3 regions of the Agromyces arachidis genome follow, and region 1 is predicted to be linked to each of the others. Evidence: predicted binding sites of a transcription regulator. Region 1 holds the regulator's gene; each other region holds the start of a gene.
What was found. Region 1 encodes LexA, which represses DNA repair genes until DNA is damaged. Its sites were predicted from a motif close to TCGAACANNTGTTCGA; they were not measured.
Positions count from the first base shown of each region.

Region 2: the regulator LexA is predicted to act here: its motif matches at 2,160-2,175, upstream of ACUY4T_RS10995 (Rv2578c family radical SAM protein).
Region 3: the regulator LexA is predicted to act here: its motif matches at 2,568-2,583, upstream of ACUY4T_RS01755 (DUF6504 family protein).

Region 1 covers NZ_JBRBDK010000011.1:20,272-26,165, reverse strand. Annotated here, with positions in the region: partial or broken gene ACUY4T_RS13285 (IS3 family transposase) at 1-377, shown strand, start outside; gene ACUY4T_RS13280 (hypothetical protein) at 499-861, opposite strand; gene ACUY4T_RS13275 (hypothetical protein) at 1,680-2,060, opposite strand; gene ACUY4T_RS13270 (LysM peptidoglycan-binding domain-containing protein) at 2,219-2,587, opposite strand; gene lexA (transcriptional repressor LexA) at 2,831-3,547, shown strand; gene metE (5-methyltetrahydropteroyltriglutamate--homocysteine S-methyltransferase) at 3,630-5,894, opposite strand, start outside.
Region 2 covers NZ_JBRBDK010000007.1:100,509-106,402, forward strand. Annotated here, with positions in the region: gene ACUY4T_RS10990 (ABC-F family ATP-binding cassette domain-containing protein) at 181-1,944, shown strand; gene ACUY4T_RS10995 (Rv2578c family radical SAM protein) at 2,184-3,257, shown strand; gene ACUY4T_RS11000 (sensor histidine kinase) at 3,310-4,584, shown strand; gene ACUY4T_RS11005 (hypothetical protein) at 4,599-5,723, shown strand; gene ACUY4T_RS11010 (response regulator transcription factor) at 5,713-5,894, shown strand, end outside.
Region 3 covers NZ_JBRBDK010000001.1:360,819-366,712, reverse strand. Annotated here, with positions in the region: gene dut (dUTP diphosphatase) at 1-57, opposite strand, end outside; gene ACUY4T_RS01775 (DUF3093 domain-containing protein) at 96-563, shown strand; gene ACUY4T_RS01770 (DUF4193 domain-containing protein) at 560-853, opposite strand; gene sepH (septation protein SepH) at 1,047-2,144, shown strand; gene ACUY4T_RS01760 (hypothetical protein) at 2,141-2,455, opposite strand; gene ACUY4T_RS01755 (DUF6504 family protein) at 2,598-2,882, shown strand; gene clpX (ATP-dependent Clp protease ATP-binding subunit ClpX) at 2,940-4,217, opposite strand; gene ACUY4T_RS01745 (ATP-dependent Clp protease proteolytic subunit) at 4,359-5,027, opposite strand; gene ACUY4T_RS01740 (ATP-dependent Clp protease proteolytic subunit) at 5,045-5,650, opposite strand; gene ACUY4T_RS01735 (tetratricopeptide repeat protein) at 5,756-5,894, opposite strand, start outside.

The DNA.
Region 1 (5,894 bases):
CCGCGTGGGACGCTGGCGGCGACCTGACCGGGCTGACGCACCACTCGGACCACGGGTCGAACTACATGGCCATGGTCTACACCGACCGTGTCGTCGAACTCGGCGCCGTCCCGTCCACCGGCACGGTCGGCGACTCGTACGACAATGCCCTGGCCGAGGCGATCAACAACCTCTACAAGACCGAGCTGATCCGTCAGCGCGGTCCGTGGCGGACCGTCGAGCAGGTCGAACTCGCAACCCTCGAGTATGTGTGGTGGTGGAACCATCAGCGACTGCGCGGCGAGCTCGACATGCGCACCCCGATCGAGTTCGAAGACGCGTACTACGCTGACCTCGAATCAGCCCAGCCGGCACCTGCCGGACAAAGAAGCCGATAGGAACGAAAGTCAGGCCGATTCAAGAAGCGCAACGCGCATATCGCGGCACACTGACTGATCGCTGCCGATCCCTCAGCGGGCGAATACCTCGCCACGGGGCGAGGCCAGCCGCGCGGCTCGTCTATCCGAGGTTCTCGAAGGTGTCCTCGCCGGGGCGCCAGACCATCCACGATCCGTCGTGAAAGCCCATAATCTCCGCGATCTCGACGTAGACCTCATCCGCGGTCGGCTTGATGAGCAGGGAGCCTGTGTCGAGAACAACGCGAAGCCCGGTGCCTGTTGCTTCTGTCGTGGAGAGCACGACTCCGGGTGTCAGTCGGCGCAGAGCGTCGGCGTAGCCCAAGTCGGACTCGCGCCACGACCGCGCGTCCACCTCGACAACCGGCCACACGTAGCTGTTCAGGGTGACGGGACTTCCCGCACCTGGCGTGCCGTCGAAGCGAAACTGGACATAGTCGTTGAGGACAAACTCGACGGAATACATCCGGTCGCCGACCAGGCGCGAAAGCAGCTCGTTTGGAACATACGTCTCTGATGGCAACTTAGCCAGTCCCTTCTCGACGTGCTCATCATGCCCGACTGGGCTCGGCGAGGCTCAGACGAAGCGGCTTCGGATCGGAGTCGTGCGACCAGGGCGCCGCAACCCGCTTCCGTCCTATAGCCGGTCCGCCAACGATCCCTCAGCGGACGCCCGCGAGCGGACCGAACGTGACGGAGCCTTCGCACTGATGAGTTATGCGAGCGGGCGGGTTAGTCGACGGGCCAATTGACTAGTCCGCCGCCCGAAAGCACACGATCGACGGCGGACGCAGTCAGAGCAGCTTGGCCAGCGATCTCGTCTCGAGTCATACCGTGAGCGGCGCAGTCGCGGATGACTTCCTCCATCGACGAGAGCATGGTCATTGTTGCGTGGAGCTGCTCTTGCGCCCCTCGCACAGCGAGCTTGACGACGTCCAATCGCGGATCCGTTCGCGTCTCCTTTGGCGGCTGACCCAGCTCTATCTTCCAACCCGGACGAGTGGCGCCGTCGCCTGCGTCTTCTGCCATCGGATCACATTGCCTCCAACGATATTCACGCAGTTCTCCGTCTGTGACGGTCTGCGAGCGCCCGTTAGCCGGTCCGCCCGCGACGCACGGACGATCGGCTATGCATGCCGCGCCTCCGGGCGAGGGGGAAAGGTATCCGCGGGATACCTTTCCTCCTCGACCGAGCATGGGGATGCCGCCTCGCTGCCGGTCGCTCCAGCGATGCATCCGGGTGCCACTGAAAGCGTTGTCGGTTCCCGCGGAGTGGGACCGTGATCAGTCGCTGGCCGATGATTTCGGCGCGAGCGCGGACAGCATGCTCGTGGGCGAACCGATCTCGACGGTACGCGGATCCGCAGTGAAGTCGTGTTCGGTGCGGAGGTCGTAGTAGGCGTGCAGCAATGTGCTCTCGATCACCTCGTCGATCCGAGAATGCCGCACCGCCTCCTGGAGGCTGACCTGCGCGACGTCCGCCTCGAGGTCGTCGGCGGCGATGTCGACGAAACCGACCGAGAGGATCTCGCGTGAGTCCTCGACGGAGACGGCGTTGAACACCCGAGCCGGGACGCCGAAGCCCCGGTCGGCCTCCCACGCGCTGATGAAGTCGTCGAAGGTCGCGCCGTCGCGCAGGCGGCGACGAAAGATCGCGATGATCACGGCCCCGAGCGTACGCGCACGTTCATCCGCGCACCATCCCCGGGTCGACCACCGGACCGTTCGGCATGGCGCGCCCAGATCAGGCGGCGGGCGCTTCGGAGAAGGCCGCCGTCGTCGCCGTAACCTCGCCCGCAGAGATTCTCACTCAGGGGGCGGTCTCAGTCGACCGCGGGGAGCACGAGCTCTTGGCCCGGCTGCACCACGGCGTCGCGCAGGCCGTTGAGCTGCATGATCTCGTGGATGACGTCGCGAGGGTCGGCGGTCGGTGCGATCGACTCGGCGATGCCCCACAGCGAGTCACCGGCGCCGACGACCACGGTCTCGAACGTGGTGGTGGCGCGCCCGTCGTCGATGCCGGCGACGGCTCCGCCCGAGGAGAGCGTTCCGACGAGCACGCCCGCGACGATCGGCATGGCGGCGAGGATCGTCAGCACGACGCGGCCACGGGGCGTCAATCGGAGTCGGGTGCGCGCCGAGGGCCCCGCGAAGCCGGGCATGGCCGGCGCCGCGCCGACTGATCCGATCACCACTGCACTCATTCCGCACCTCCCTGGGTTCCAGCCACGCATCCGACCCTCGGCCGGGAGGGCCGGATGCGAAGCTGTGTTCCGAATATATCTTCGAACAATCGAACCTGCAAGGACCGGAGGTGGGAGATTCCGGCCCGAATTCCGCGACACACTCGAACGGATGTTTGTCGCGTGCACGCGAGGCGGATACAGTTTCGAATGTCCGACCACAGTCGAACACCGACCACCGACATCCGGGCCATGGCGGCCCCGACGAGAGGGCAGCACGTGAGCATCGAGACCGACCGGGCGAGCGGCACGAGCGGCCGGTCGCGTCGGCGCACGACCCCGAGCGCGAAGCAGCTCGCGATCCTCGATGTCATCCGCGCCTCGGTCGCCGATCGCGGCTACCCGCCCAGCATGCGCGAGATCGGCGACGCCGTCGGGCTGTCCTCGCTCTCGAGCGTGACGCACCAGCTGAACCAGCTCGAGCTGGCCGGGTACCTGCGGCGCGACCCGAACCGCCCCCGCGCCCTCGAGGTCCTGGTCGACGCGCCCAGCTCCGAGCCCAAGCCGTCGGTGGTCGAGTCCGTGTCCATCGGCGACGCCATGATGGTCCCGCTCGTCGGCCGCATCGCCGCGGGCGTGCCGATCACCGCCGAGCAGCAGGTCGAAGAGGTCTTCCCGCTCCCCCGCCAGCTCGTCGGCAAGGGCGAGCTGTTCATCCTGAAGGTCGTCGGCGACTCCATGATCGACGCCGCGATCTGCGACGGCGACTGGGTGGTCGTGCGATCGCAGAAGACGGCCGAGAACGGCGAGATCGTCGCCGCGATGCTCGACGGCGAGGCCACCGTCAAGGTGTTCCGCCAACGCGACGGCCACACCTGGCTGCTCCCCCGCAACTCGGCGTTCGAGCCGATCCTCGGCGACGAGTCCGAGGTGCTCGGCAAGGTCGTCGCGGTGCTCCGCACCGTCTAGCGGGCGCCGTGCCCGGCCATCGCCGGGACGACGATCAGGGCGGATGTCGCGGAGTCGAGCGCGTCATCCGCCCTCGCGCACCTCACGCGGACGCCACCGCGATCCCTGCGCGCACCGAGCGCGCCGCCTCGACGATGTTCGCGAGCGACGCGACCGTCTCGTCGTAGCCTCGCGTCTTCAGTCCGCAGTCGGGGTTCACCCAGAGGCGACCGGCCGGCACGCCGTCGACCGCGCGCTCGAGGAGCGAGCGCACCTCCTCGACGCTCGGCACGCGCGGCGAGTGGATGTCGTAGACACCCGGGCCCACGCCGTGGTCGAAGCCGCTCGCCGCGAGGTCGCCGACGACCTCCATGCGGCTGCGCGCCGCCTCGATCGAGGTCACGTCGGCGTCGAGCTCGCGGATCGCGTCGATGACGACGCCGAACTCCGAGTAGCAGAGGTGCGTGTGCACCTGCGTCGCGGGCGCGGCACCTCCCGTGGCGAGGCGGAACGCGCCGACCGACCAGTCGAGGTACGCCGGCTGGTCGGCGCGCTTCAGCGGCAGCAGTTCGCGCAGCGCGGGCTCGTCGACCTGGATGACGCGGATGCCGGCCTCCTCGAGGTCGCCGATCTCGTCGCGCAGCGCGAGCGCGACCTGCCGGGCGGTGTCGCCGAGCGGCTGGTCGTCGCGCACGAACGACCACGCGAGGATCGTGACCGGCCCCGTGAGCATGCCCTTCACCGGCTTGGCCGTGAGCGACTGGGCGTGCGCCGACCACTCCACGGTCATCGGAGCGGGCCGCGACACGTCGCCCCACAGGATCGACGGGCGCGTGCACCGCGAGCCGTACGACTGCACCCAGCCGTGCTGCGTGACCGCGAAGCCGTCGAGCAGCTCGGCGAAGTACTGCACCATGTCGTTGCGCTCGGGCTCCCCGTGCACGAGCACGTCGAGGCCGAGGTCCTCCTGCAGGCGGATGACGCGCGCGATCTCCTCGCGCATGAGCTCGCGATATGCCGCATCCGTCAACTCGCCCTTCACCAGGCGGGCCCGGGCGCGGCGGATGTCGGCGGTCTGCGGGAACGACCCGATGGTCGTGGTCGGCAGCGCCGGCAGCGCGAGGTCCTCCTGCGCGGCGACCCGATCGTCGTACGCCGCGCGGGCGAATGCGGCGGCGTCGAGCGCGGCGAGGCGGTCGCGCACGGCCGGCACGCGCACGCCCGGCGCGGCGGCTCGGTCGGCGAGGGCGACGGATGCCGCGTCGAGGTCGGCCGCGATCGCCTCGCGTCCCTCGGCGAAGCCGCGCGCGAGCGTCGCGACCTGTGCGACCTTCTGGTCGGCGAACGCGAGCCAGCCGGCGAGTCGCGGGTCCAGCGCGGTCTCCTCGTCGACGTCGTGCGGCACGTGCAGGAGCGACGTCGAGGTCGACACGGCGACGGATCCCGAGAACGAGCGGACCGCCTCGGCGCGGGCGAACGCGTGCGCGAGGTCGCCGCGCCAGATGTTGTGGCCGTCGACGACGCCCGCGACGAGCGTCTTCGCGGCGAGCGCCTCCTCCGTCGCCGGATCGAGCTGCGCGGGGAGGTCGCCGCGGACGAGATCCAGGCCGATGGCCTCGACCGGCGTCGCCGCGAGCGCCGGCAGCGCATCCCCGAGGTCGCCGTACGGTGCCGCGACGAAGATCGCCGGGCGCGCGTCGGCCGCGCCGAGCGCGTCGTACGCCTCCGCGACGGCCTCGAGCACCCGGCCGCGCGGCTCGTCGAGGCTCTCGCTGACGAGACCGGGCTCGTCGAGCTGCACCCACTCCGCGCCCGCGGCGGCGAGTTCGGCCAGGAGCGCGCGGTAGACGGGCACGAGGTCGGCGAGGCGGTCGAGCGGACGGAAGCCGTCGGGCGCGCCATCCGCCGCCTTCGAGAGCAGGAGGAACGTGACCGGGCCGACGAGCACCGGACGCGTGACGAACCCCGCCTCGCGCGCCTCGCGCACCTGGGCGACGAGCGCATCGGCGTGCGGCGCGAACGCGGTATCCGGCCCGATCTCGGGCACGAGGTAGTGGTAGTTCGAGTCGAACCACTTGGTCATCTCGAGCGGCGCGTCGGCACCCTCGCCGCGGGCGACCGTGAAGGTGCCCGCGAGGTCGAGCCGGCCGTCGGCGTCGAGCAGGCGCTCGAAGCGCGCCGGGACCGCGCCCAGGGCGACGGCCGCGTCGAGCACCTGGTCGTAGTACGAGAATGACTCGGGGATCGCCGAGTCCGTGCGGCCGAGCCCGAGCGCGGCGAGGCGTTCGCGCGTGGCGGCGCGCAGGGCCGCGGCCGTGCGCTCGAGCTCGTCGGCGTCGATCCGGCCCGCCCAGAACGCCTCGACGGC
Region 2 (5,894 bases), on a different contig from region 1:
CGCGACGGTGTTCGCGCGCACCCGGGCGACGGCAGATGCCCGGCGGGATCCACCATCCGCTCCCGGGCCGTCGTCGCCGTCCACGCGTGTCGTCGGGCCGTGTCCGACGCGTCGTCCGCGCCCGCCGAAGCGCGCGGGCGCACGGCGGCCCGGGGCGGCATCCCGAAGGGTTCCGCCCTCATGTCATTCGATCTCACCTTCTCCTCCCATCTGCGCGCCGACGGCGTGTCCGTCTCGTTCGGCGGCCGGCGCATCCTGTCCGACCTCGCCCTGACGGTCGCGCCCGGCCGGCGTCTCGGCCTCATCGGCGAGAACGGTGCCGGCAAGTCGACGCTCCTGCGCGCGATCGCCGGCGTCGCGCCGCCCGGGGCCGTGCTCGCCGGACGGGTGTCGCGCCCGGCCCGCACGGACCTGCTCCACCAGGAACCACCCTTCTCGCCCGGGGACCGGGTCGCGGAAGTCCTCGAGGCCGCGGTGGCGCAGGTGCGCGCCATCGAGCGCGAACTCGACGCGGCGGCGCTCGCGCTGTCGGACCCGGCCGTCGTACCGCCGGCGGATGCCGCGAGCCGGCCGTCGGCGCGAACTCCCGACGTCGCCGCCGCGGAGCGCTACGCGGCCGCGCTGGATGCGGCCGAACGCGCCGACGTCTGGTCGGTCGACCGGCGTCGCGATGAGCTGCTCGAGGGTCTCGGACTGTCCGGGCTCGGTCTTTCGCGACGGATCGACGAGCTGTCGGGCGGGCAACGCAGCCGGTTCGCGCTGGCCGCGCTGCTGCTGTCCTCGCCCGACGCCCTGCTGCTCGACGAGCCGACGAACCACCTCGACGACGACGCGGCCGCGTTCCTCGAGGAACGGCTGCGGGCCTGGCGAGGACCGGTGGTCTTCGCCAGCCATGACCGCGAGTTCCTCGATCGGGTGGCCACCGGGCTGCTCGACCTCGACCCGGCGCGCGCGGGAGTCGACGCGCTCGCGCGCGCGGCATCCGTCGGCACGGTCTTCGGCGGGTCGTTCACCGAGTACCTCTCGGTGCGCGCCGGTGAGCGGGCGCGATGGGAACGGCAGCACGAGGACGAGCAGGCCGACCTGCGCCGGCTGCGCCTCGTCGTGGCCGAGTCGGCTCGATCGGTCGCCCACGGTCGCGCCCCGCGCGACCGGGACAAGTTCCTGAAGCACTTCAAACGCGAGAACGTCGAGCAGGCGGTCTCGCGGCGGGTGCGGAACGCCGAACTGCGGCTCGCCGAGCTCGAACGGACCCAGGTGGCGCGGCCCCCGGGGCGGTTGGCCTTCACGGGCATCCCGCCGGGGTCGCACGCGCTCGACGGGGAGGCGGCGCGGCTGCTGCAGCTCTCCGGGATCGCGGTCGAGGGGCGCCTCGACCTCGCCGGGCTCGACGTCGCCCCCTCGAGCCGACTGCTGGTCACCGGGCCGAACGGTGCGGGCAAGTCGACCCTGCTCGCCGTGCTCGCCGGGCGCATCGCACCCGACCGCGGCACGGTGCGGCGGCGCCGCGGCCTGCGGATCGGACTGCTCGAGCAGGATGTCCGATTCGGCGATCCGGCGGCCAGCCCGCGCTCGATCTACGACGGGGTGCTGGGGGAGCGACGTGCTGAGCGCGTGCCGCTCGCCGCCCTCGGGCTGATCGGCCCGCGCGACCTCGACCGTCCGGTCGGGACCCTGTCGATCGGCCAGCAGCGGCGCCTCGCGCTGGCGCTAGTCGTCGCGGCGCCGCCGCACGTGTTCCTGCTCGACGAGCCGACGAACCACCTCTCGCTGGCGCTCGCGGACGAGCTCGAGGACGCGCTCGGCGCCTACCCGGGCGCCGTGATCGTCGCGAGCCACGATCGCTGGCTGCGACGGCGATGGGAGGGGGAGGAGCTCGAGCTCGCCCCGGCCGGGCGCCGCGGTGCGGTCCTGACGGGCAGGTTCGGCGGCGCGCGCGCCTGACCTCCGCCCCGCTCGCCGGAGATCCGCCCCGCTCGCCGGAGATCCGCCGGCTCACCGGAGATCCGCCCGCTCGCCGGAGATCCGCCGGAACGCAGGACGATTCCACGCGTAGGATCCTGAGAACCGGCGGATCTCCGGTGGTACGGCGGAGCGGAGCACGTGACCGGGTGAGCGCCGGCGCACCCGGGCGCGCGGGGGATCGGCTTGCCGATCGTTCGAACATGTGTTCGAATGATGCCGTGAGGTGGAACGGACAGGAGCTCGGCGTCGAGCAGCAGGGCACCCTGCCGGGGCTGGCGCGGCTCGACAACCTCGTCCGGTCGGTGCAGACGCCCGAGTTCGCGGGCGTGACGTTCCACGAGGTGCTCGCGAAGTCGGCCCTGAACAAGGTGCCCGGCCAGTCGTACGTGCCCTTCGGATGGACCATCAACCCGTACCGCGGCTGCCAGCATGCCTGCCGCTACTGCTTCGCCCGCCCGACGCACGAGTACCTCGACCTGAACCCGCGCGAGGACTTCGATCGCGAGCTGATCGTGAAGGTCAACGTGGGGGAGGTGCTGCAGCGCGAGCTCGCCCGGCCCTCCTGGCGGCGCGAGCCCGTCGCGCTCGGCACCAACACCGACCCGTACCAGCGCGCCGAAGGCCGGTACGCGCTCATGCCCGGCATCGTCGAGGCGCTCGCGGGCAGCGGCACGCCGTTCAGCATCCTCACCAAGGGCACGTTGCTCCGACGAGACCTGCCGCTCCTCGAGGCGGCGCGCGAGCACGTCCCCGTCGACCTGGCCATGTCGATCGCGGTGTACGACGACGAACTGCAGCGCTCGATCGAGCCGGGCACGCCGACGACGGCGGCGCGGCTCGCGACCGTCTCGGCGGTGAGGGACGCCGGGTTCGACTGCTCCGTCTTCCTCATGCCGATCCTCCCGTACCTGACCGACACGCGCGCCCACCTCGACGACGCCGTCCGCCGTGCGAAGGAGGCGGGCGCCACCGACCTGGTGTACTCGGCGCTGCACCTGCGCGGATCGGTGAAGCCGTGGTTCTTCGACTGGCTCGGCCGCGAGCGCCCGGAACTCGTCGCGCGATACCGCGCCATGTATCCCGGCACGAGTGCGTACGCCCCGAAGGAGTACCGCGCATGGCTCGCCGAACGCATCCGGCCGCTGCTCCGTTCGCACGGGCTCGCGCGCGGCCGCGAAGACGTGGTGACCGGAGGCGTGGCCTCGTCCGCCGCCGTGGCGCGTCGCGTCCCTGCGCGTCCGGGCGCGCGTGACGTCCCCGAGGCGGCGGCGAACCCTGCGATGCTGTTCTGACGCCTGCCATAATCCCCTCAGCGGCATCGGGCCGCGAGCGGATCGGAGCACGATGACCCTGGGCCTCCCCGAGCACCTCGCGCGGGAATCCCTGAGCCGGGCCATCACGCTGGCCGGGCACAGCGCCGCCGGCGTCTGCCTGATCGCGGGCATGGCGATCGCCGCGGCATCCGTCGTCGACGGTCGCGCCTGGGGCGTGCCCGACCCCAGAGTCTCGGCCGCGCTGGTCCTCGCCCTGATCGCCGTGCAGGCGGTCGCCCAGGTCGCGCTCATGCGCTGGCCGTCCGTGACGATCACGGTCGTCGTGCTCGTGGTCGGCGCCGGAGTCGCGTTCGGCGTCACAGCGGTCGTCATGCTCCCCGGCAGCGACTTCGAGAGCACGAACAACGTGATCGTCGCGCTGCCCCGGATCGCGCTGATCCTGCTCGGCGGGGCGGGCATCGGGTCGCGGATCGCGATCACCTGGGCGGCGCTCGCCTGGGGCATGGGCGAGGCGGCCAGCCTGCTCGCCGTCGCGCTCGAGCCGGGCGGACCCGCGGCGGCCGACTGGGTTCCGAATGCGAGTGCCGCGACCGCGCTGGTGATCGTGGTGGCCGCGCGCACGTTCGACGGCATCTCCCGACGGAGCGCGGCACGTGGCGAGGCCGGCCTGCACCGCGCGAGCCAGCAGGCGCGCGAACTCGCGATCCGGCACGACTACGAGCTCCGTGCGATCGCGCGGCTGCACGACACCGCGCTCAGCCACCTCGTCGCGGTCGCCGCAGCCGGTTCCGGGCCCGTGCCCGAGCGGCTGCGCACGGGCATCCGCCACGACCTCGCGCTCATCGTCGGCCGCGACTGGGCGATCGACCACGCCGGCGACCCCGAGTCGGACCCGCTCGGACGCGACGATCGGGCGGGGACGCCCCATCCGGGCGGACCTCCGCCCGAGGACGACGCCGCTCCGTTCGTCGATGCGTTCGCCGTCGCCGAGCAGGCGGGCGTGACCGTCCGCCTCTCGGGTGACGCCGGGGCGGTGGACGTGCTCGACGCGAGCCGTCGCGACGCGCTCGAGGCCGCGGTCGCCCAGTGCCTCGTGAACGTGGTGCGGCATGCCGGGGTCCACGAGGCCGAGGTCGCGATCGGACCGGCCGACGGCGAACTCACCGTCGCGGTCGTCGACGGCGGGGCGGGCTTCGACCCGGCCCTCGTGCCCCCGGACCGCATCGGCCTGCGCACCTCGATCCGCGGCCGGATCGAGCAGGTCGGCGGGCGGGTCGATGTGTGGTCGCGGCCGGGCGTGGGGACCACGGTGCTGATCTCCGTCCCGACGGGCGGTGACGCGTGAGCGGGACGATCCGGATGACGCAGCAGGAGGTCGACCCGCTGGGCGGCGTCGCCGCGGTGCCGCTCGTCGGCGCGGCAGCCGTGGCAGTGTCGCTGATGTCGGTCGCGCTCACCGCCTGGCACCTCGACGAGGTAGGCTCGCCGTTCGCCGCCGCGGTCGCCGTCGTGCTGGTCGCCGCGGCGGGCGCGACGGCGTGGCTGTCGGCGCTGCCCGGCCGGGCGCCGTTCACGGTCGAGCGCCTCGGGCTCGTGGTCGTGCTCGCCCTCGGCGCGGCGGTGGCCGAGTTCCTCAGCACCGCGGGACGCAACGCCTACCTGTACGACGACTTCGGGCCGCTCGCGCTCGGCCTCCTGCTGCTCGTGCTCGCGCCCTTCTGCTCGTGGGCGTCCCTCGCCGTCGCGGGCGGGTTGTCGGCGGCCGTGCTCGCGATCCTCGCGGTCGGTGCGGCGGGCGAGGCCCAGACCGATGCCCCGGCGTTCTCGTTCGCGGTGGTGAACGCGGTCGCGGTCCTCGCCCCGACGGCCGCGGCATCCGTGTACTCGGCGAAGGTGGTCGACGAGACGCTGGCGTGGCAGCGGCGGACGATGGCCACCGCCCTGGAGCGCGACGCGATCCTCCACACCGGGATCGCCCGATCGGTGCAGCAGGGCCGGGTCTCGGTACTGAGCCGCGAGGTCCTGCCGTTCCTCGCCCACGTGATGACCGCCGACCGGATCACCGTCGCCGACGCGGACCGCGCCCGCGGCCTCGCGGAGGCGCTGCGCCGCGCGCTGAAGGCGGGCATCGAGTCGACGTGGCTCGACCAGCTCGCCCGGTCGATCGAGGACGCGCGCGGCGTGCCGGTGAGCGTGCTCGACCCCGCGGCGGCGGCCGGCGCGCTGCGTGACGACCAGCGGACGACCCTCACCGCCCTCCTGACCTGGCTCGCCGACGACGGCCGCGCCTCATGGATCACGGTCGGCGTCTCGGATGTCGCCGGAGGCGGGCGCGTGATCGCGATCGCGGCCCGCCCGGGGCCGACGCCGCCGGAGCGCCGCGACCTCGATCGCTTCGTCGCCGTCGCGCGGGCGGTGGGGCTGCGCGGCGAGTCGTCGTCGACGGGGGAGAATGTCCGAGTGGAGTTCCGCCATGACACCTGACCCCGAGCCGATCCGGGTCGGGATCCTCGACGATCACGCCGTCATCGTCGACGGCATCGCCGTCTGGATCGCCGACAACGCCGCCGACGTCAGCGTGGCGGTCCGGGCGACGCGCTGGCTCGACCTCGTGCGCGACCCGGCATTCCCCGTCGACATCGTCCTGATGGACCT
Region 3 (5,894 bases), on a different contig from region 1:
ATGGGCGTATGCGGGCAGGCGGTCGGCCGTGATCAGCACATCGACGGAATCGGTCACCGTTCGAGGGTAGTGCAGAAGTCTGGTCTGATAGTCCCATGCCCGACTACCGCGAACGGCTGTGGCCGACGCCCTGGATCTACCTCATCAGCCTGTTGCTCATCCCGTCGAGCATCCTCGTCCTCGCGCCGGTGTCGGTGCCCGCGGGGGTCGCGACGGGTCTCCTGCTGTACCTCGCCGTCGCCGGTTCGCTGACGCTCACGGCGCCCGTCATCGAGGTCGCCGACGGCAGGCTGCGCGCGGGGCGCGCCGAGGTGCCGCTGACCCTCGTCGGCGAGCCGGTTCCCGCCATCGGCGACGCCGCGCGGGTCGAGCGGGGAACGGGGCTGGACGCACGCGCGTTCCTCGTGATCCGCGGATGGATCCGCGACGTGGTGCGGGTGCCGATCGAGGACGCCGCGGACCCCGCGCCCTACTGGCTCGTGTCGACCCGGCACCCCAACGAACTGGCCGCCGCGATCCGACGAGGATCGCGGCGGCCGGAAGTCGGCGAGGAGCGCGCCTAGGCGGCGCACTCCAGGCAGATGGGCCCGAGCTTGGTCTCGTGGTCCATCTGGGAGCGGTGCTTCACGAGGAAGCAGCTGACGCAGGTGAACTCATCGGCCTGCGGCGGCAGCACGACGACGTCGAGCTCGACGTCGGACAGGTCGGCTCCCGCGAGGTCGAAGCTGCCGGGGTTGTCGGCGTCCTCGACGTCGACGGCGCTCGACATCTTGTCGGGCACGCGCTCCTTGAGGGCCTCGATCGACTCCGAGTCGTCTTCGGTCTTCCGCGGCGCGTCGTAATCCGTTGCCATTCCCATCCTTTTTTCCTGTGCCGAGGGTTCGGCGGCCATAGTCTGCATCAAATCAATGGCGTAAGCAAACCATTCCGGGGCCGCCTCTTCCGGTGGAATGCACAACTCGCGGCGCGCCCGCCGTATTCCCGTGCGCCGGGCCGGCGCCGTGGCATCCTTGGGCGGAGACGAAGGCACGGAAAGGCTTCTCGCGATGCAGGAACTGAAGGTGATCGGTGTCGAGGACGGCGCCCTCGTCGCAGCCTCCGATGACGGGGCGCGATTCCGGATCGAGATCGACGAGGTGCTCCAGTCGCGCATCCGCCACGCGGTCCCCGAGACTCACGCCGGCCCCAAGCTCTCCCCCCGCGAGGTGCAGGCCCACATCCGCTCCGGGCTCTCGGCCGAGGAGGTCGCCGAGCTGACCGGTGCGTCCGTCGACTACATCCGGCGATTCGAGGGGCCGGTGATCGCCGAGCGCGAACACATGGTGACCTCCGCGCTCGCCGTGCCGATGCATGCGCCCGGCGAATCCGATTCCGACGAGCCCGCCTCCTTCGGCAGCGTGGTGCGCGAGCGCCTCGCCGCCCTCGGCGCGCACGGCGAGCGATGGGCCAGCTGGAAGGACGTCGAGCGCGGCTGGATGGTGAAGCTCGAGTTCACCGCCGACGGGATCGACCACGACGCGCGCTGGTCGTTCGAACCCCGGAAGCAGGCCCTGCATCCGCAGAACGCCGATGCTTCGACGCTCTCCAAGCAGGGCGAGGCCCGCGGCGGGATGATCCCGCGACTGCGCGCCGTCTCGCCGGAGGACGAGTCCTCCCGGTTCGACAGCGGTGCGTTCACGTTCGACGCGACCGACGTCGCCGACGACGACACCGCCCCGCAGCCCGAGATCGGCGCGCCGCGCCAGTCGTCGCCCGCGTCGAGCGCGGCCGTCGCCCGCGCCGCCATCAAGCGGGCCGACGAACCCGCACCGCCGACCGGCGAGACCGCCGACCTGCTCGAAGCGCTGCGCCGACGTCGCGGTGAGCGCGAGTCGGTCACCGGCTCCGTCGAATCCGTGCCCGCCCCTCCCCCGTTCGCGCCGACCATCTCCGCGCCGGCCACGGCGACCGAGCTCCCCGCCCCGACCGCCGAGGCCTCGTCCGGACCGGAGGACGAGGCCGACGAGAGCCGGGCGGGTGCGGCCGCGCGGGCGCTCTGGGGCGGGAAGGCGTCGAGCTCGGCGCGTCCCAAGAAGGGCCGTGCGGCGATGCCGAGCTGGGACGAGATCGTCTTCGGAGCCCGGACGGACGACGACCTGGCCTAGCGGCGACCCCGCGCGCGGAGCGCGTGCTCGATCTGCTCACGGGTGGGCGCGCGAGCCGGACCCGACCCGGTCGCGTAGACGCGGCAGGCGAGCACACCGGTCCGACCCGGGGTCGGGAACAGGTCCTCGCCGTCGACGGTGATCGTCGGCGAGCCCGCGAAGCCGGCCCGGGCCGCCTGGGACGCGCTCCGGACGACGACGTAGTCGACCGGCACGTCCGCGAGTCCGACCGCGTCGAGGGCCTGCCTCGCACCGGCCCCCGCCTCGGCGCGATGCGGACAGCCCTCGATGTGCAGCACGTGAACCTCCACCCCGCCATTCTCGCCCCACGTCCTCGACGCGTCACCCGTGACCCGACGACGCCCGATCGGACGCCGCGCGACCCGACCGGTCCTGTTCGTCACGGCCGGACGCTGGTACCATTCGAACACACGTTCGAATGAAGGAGGGCGGATGCGTCTCACGACCGAACCCGCCGAGGTGTGGACCGACGAATCCGGCATCCCCGAGCGACTCGTCTGGCGCTCCCAGCGGTATCGGGTCACCGACATGCCGACTCCGCTCGTGGGACAGGCGGAATGGTGGCACGTGTTCGCGGCGCACGAGGTCGCGCCCGGGCGCGCCCCGCTGGCGATCACGGGGTGGCGCTTCCAGGCCACGGGCGACGACGGCGAGGCCCGCATGTTCGACGTGGGCCATGACGGCCGGCACTGGCACGTGCTGCGCGTGTTCGACTGACCGTCGACGCGACTCGGCGCGTCTCCGGCCCGACCCGGTGGCCTCGTCGTGGCGCTGCTAGGCGGACTTCTCCGCGCGTCGCGGCTTCGCCGGCACGATCGTCGGCGCGGCGTTGTCGATGACGGTCTCCTTCGTGACCACGACGCGCGCCACTCCCGTGGTGGAGGGCACCTCGAACATGATCGGACCGAGCACCTCCTCCATGATCGCGCGGAGGCCGCGCGCGCCGGTCTGGCGGAGCACGGCGAGGTCGGCGATGGCCTCGAGTGCGGCGTGCTCGAACTCCAGCTGCACCCCGTCGAGTTCGAACATGCGCTGGTACTGCCGCACGAGGGCGTTCTTCGGCTCGGTGAGGATCTCCATGAGGGCCGATCGGTCGAGCGGGGTCACGGTCGCGACCACGGGCAGTCGACCGATGAACTCCGGGATCAGCCCGAACTTGTGCAGGTCCTCCGGCAGCACCTCGCTGAACAGCTCCGCTTCATCCTGCTTGGAGTGCAGCGGCGCCCCGAAGCCGATGCCGCGCTTGCCGGCACGGGACGAGATGATCTCCTCCAGCCCTGCGAACGCACCCGCGACGATGAACAGCACGTTCGTCGTGTCGATCTGGATGAACTCCTGGTGCGGATGCTTCCGTCCGCCCTGCGGCGGCACGGAGGCGACCGTGCCCTCGAGGATCTTCAGCAGGGCCTGCTGGACGCCCTCGCCCGATACGTCGCGGGTGATCGAGGGGTTCTCCGCCTTGCGGGCGATCTTGTCGACCTCGTCGATGTAGATGATGCCCGTCTCGGCGCGCTTGACGTCGTAGTCGGCGGCCTGGATCAGCTTGAGGAGGATGTTCTCGACGTCCTCGCCGACGTAGCCCGCCTCGGTCAGGGCGGTGGCGTCGGCCACCGCGAACGGCACGTTGAGCTGCTTCGCCAGCGTCTGCGCGAGGTAGGTCTTGCCGCAGCCCGTCGGCCCGATCAGCAGGATGTTCGACTTCGCGATCTCGACGTCGTCGTTCGCTCGCTCGGCGGAGGAGATCGACGCCTTCGCCCGCACGCGCTTGTAGTGGTTGTAGACCGCCACGGCGAGGGCGCGCTTGGCCGCCTCCTGGCCGATGACGTACTCCTCGAGGAACGCGAAGATCTCCTTGGGCTTGGGCAGCTCGAACTCGCCCGACTCCGCCTCGCCCGCCTCGGCGAGCCGCTCCTCGATGATCTCGTTGCAGAGCTCGACGCATTCGTCGCAGATGTACACGCCGGGACCGGCGATCAACTGCTGCACCTGCTTCTGGCTCTTTCCGCAGAAGGAGCACTTCAGCAGGTCAGCACTCTCCCCGATCCGTGCCATCGTTTCCTCCCTCGAAACGCGTCTGCTCCGAGCCTAGCCCGACGAAGGTCGGGCGGGGTCGATCCGCCACGGTTTGGCGGAAACGTGACGGACGAAGGGGCGGATGCGGCATCCGCACCCGCCCCCTCGAGCGTCGGTCGATCAGCGCGAGAGCGCCGGCAGCGTCTTGCGCGACGTCAGCACCTGGTCGATCAGGCCGTACTCCTGGGCCTCCGCGGCCGACAGGATCTTGTCGCGGTCGATGTCGGCGTTGACCTGCTCGATGGTCCGGTTGGAGTGCTTCGCGAGCGTCTCCTCGAGCCACGTGCGCATGCGCAGGATCTCGGCCGCCTGGATCTCGATGTCGGACGCCTGGCCGTGGCCCGCCTCGCCCATCGCGGGCTGGTGGATCAGGACGCGGGCGTTCGGCAGCGCGAGGCGACGACCGGGCGTGCCGGCCGCCGCGATCACCGCCGCCGCGGAGGCGGCCTGACCCAGCACGACGGTCTGGATCTGCGGGCGGATGTACTGCATCGTGTCGTAGATCGCGGTCATGGCGGTGAACGAGCCGCCGGGCGAGTTGATGTACATCATGATGTCGCGGTCCGGGTCCATCGACTCGAGCACGAGCAACTGCGCCATGATGTCGTCGGCCGACGCGTCGTCGACCTGCACGCCGAGGAAGATGATGCGGTCCTCGAAGAGCTTGGCGTACGGGTCCTGGCGCTTGTAGCCGTAGGCCGTGCGCTCCTCGAAGCTCGGCAGGATGTAGCGCGACCCGGGGGCCTGGGCGCCGCTGAACGCGGTGCCGCCGAAAGCGGGGATGTTCATTCGCAGTTCTCTCTTCCTCAGGCCTGGGTGTCCTCGAAGCCGGGCTGGGTGCCGCCTCCGCCGGAGACGTCGACGGCCGACTCGCGGATGTGGTCGACGAAGCCGTACTCGAGGGCCTCCTGCGCGCTGAACCACCGGTCGCGGTCGCCGTCGCGGTTGATCTGCTCGACCGACTTGCCGGTCTGCGCGGCGGTGATCTCGGCGAGGCGCTTCTTCATGTCGAGGATGAGCTGCGCCTGGGTCTGGATGTCGCTCGCGGTGCCGCCGAAGCCGCCGTGCGGCTGGTGCAGCAGCACGCGGGCGTTGGGCGTGATGTAGCGCTTGCCCTTGGTCCCGGCCGTGAGCAGGAGCTGCCCCATCGACGCCGCCATTCCGATGCCGACCGTGACGATGTCGTTCGGAACGAACTGCATCGTGTCGTAGATGGCCATGCCCGCCGTGATCGACCCGCCGGGCGAGTTGATGTAGAGGTAGATGTCCTTCTTCGGGTCCTCGGCGGCGAGGAGCAGCAGCTTCGCGGCGATCTCGTTCGCGTTGTCGTCGCGCACCTCGGAACCGAGCCAGATGATGCGGTCCTTCAGCAGTCGATCGAACACACTGGGCTGCAGTGTCGGTTCGGCCATGGATTTCGCTCCGTTTCGTTCGTGCGTTGTGTCGAATCTATCCGGTGCAACACGCGGGAACCGGGCTGTTCGCCGTCGGCGGATGCCGCGCCGCCCCGGCGCCGGTCAGGCCTCCGCGGTCGCCCGGCCGGGCGAGCCGCCGAGTTCCCGGGCGTAGGCGTCGACGGCGCGGCGGTACTGCGGCAGGTGCGCCGCGAGGGCCACGAGTGCGACGGATGCCGCGTCATCCGCTCGGCCGCACGAT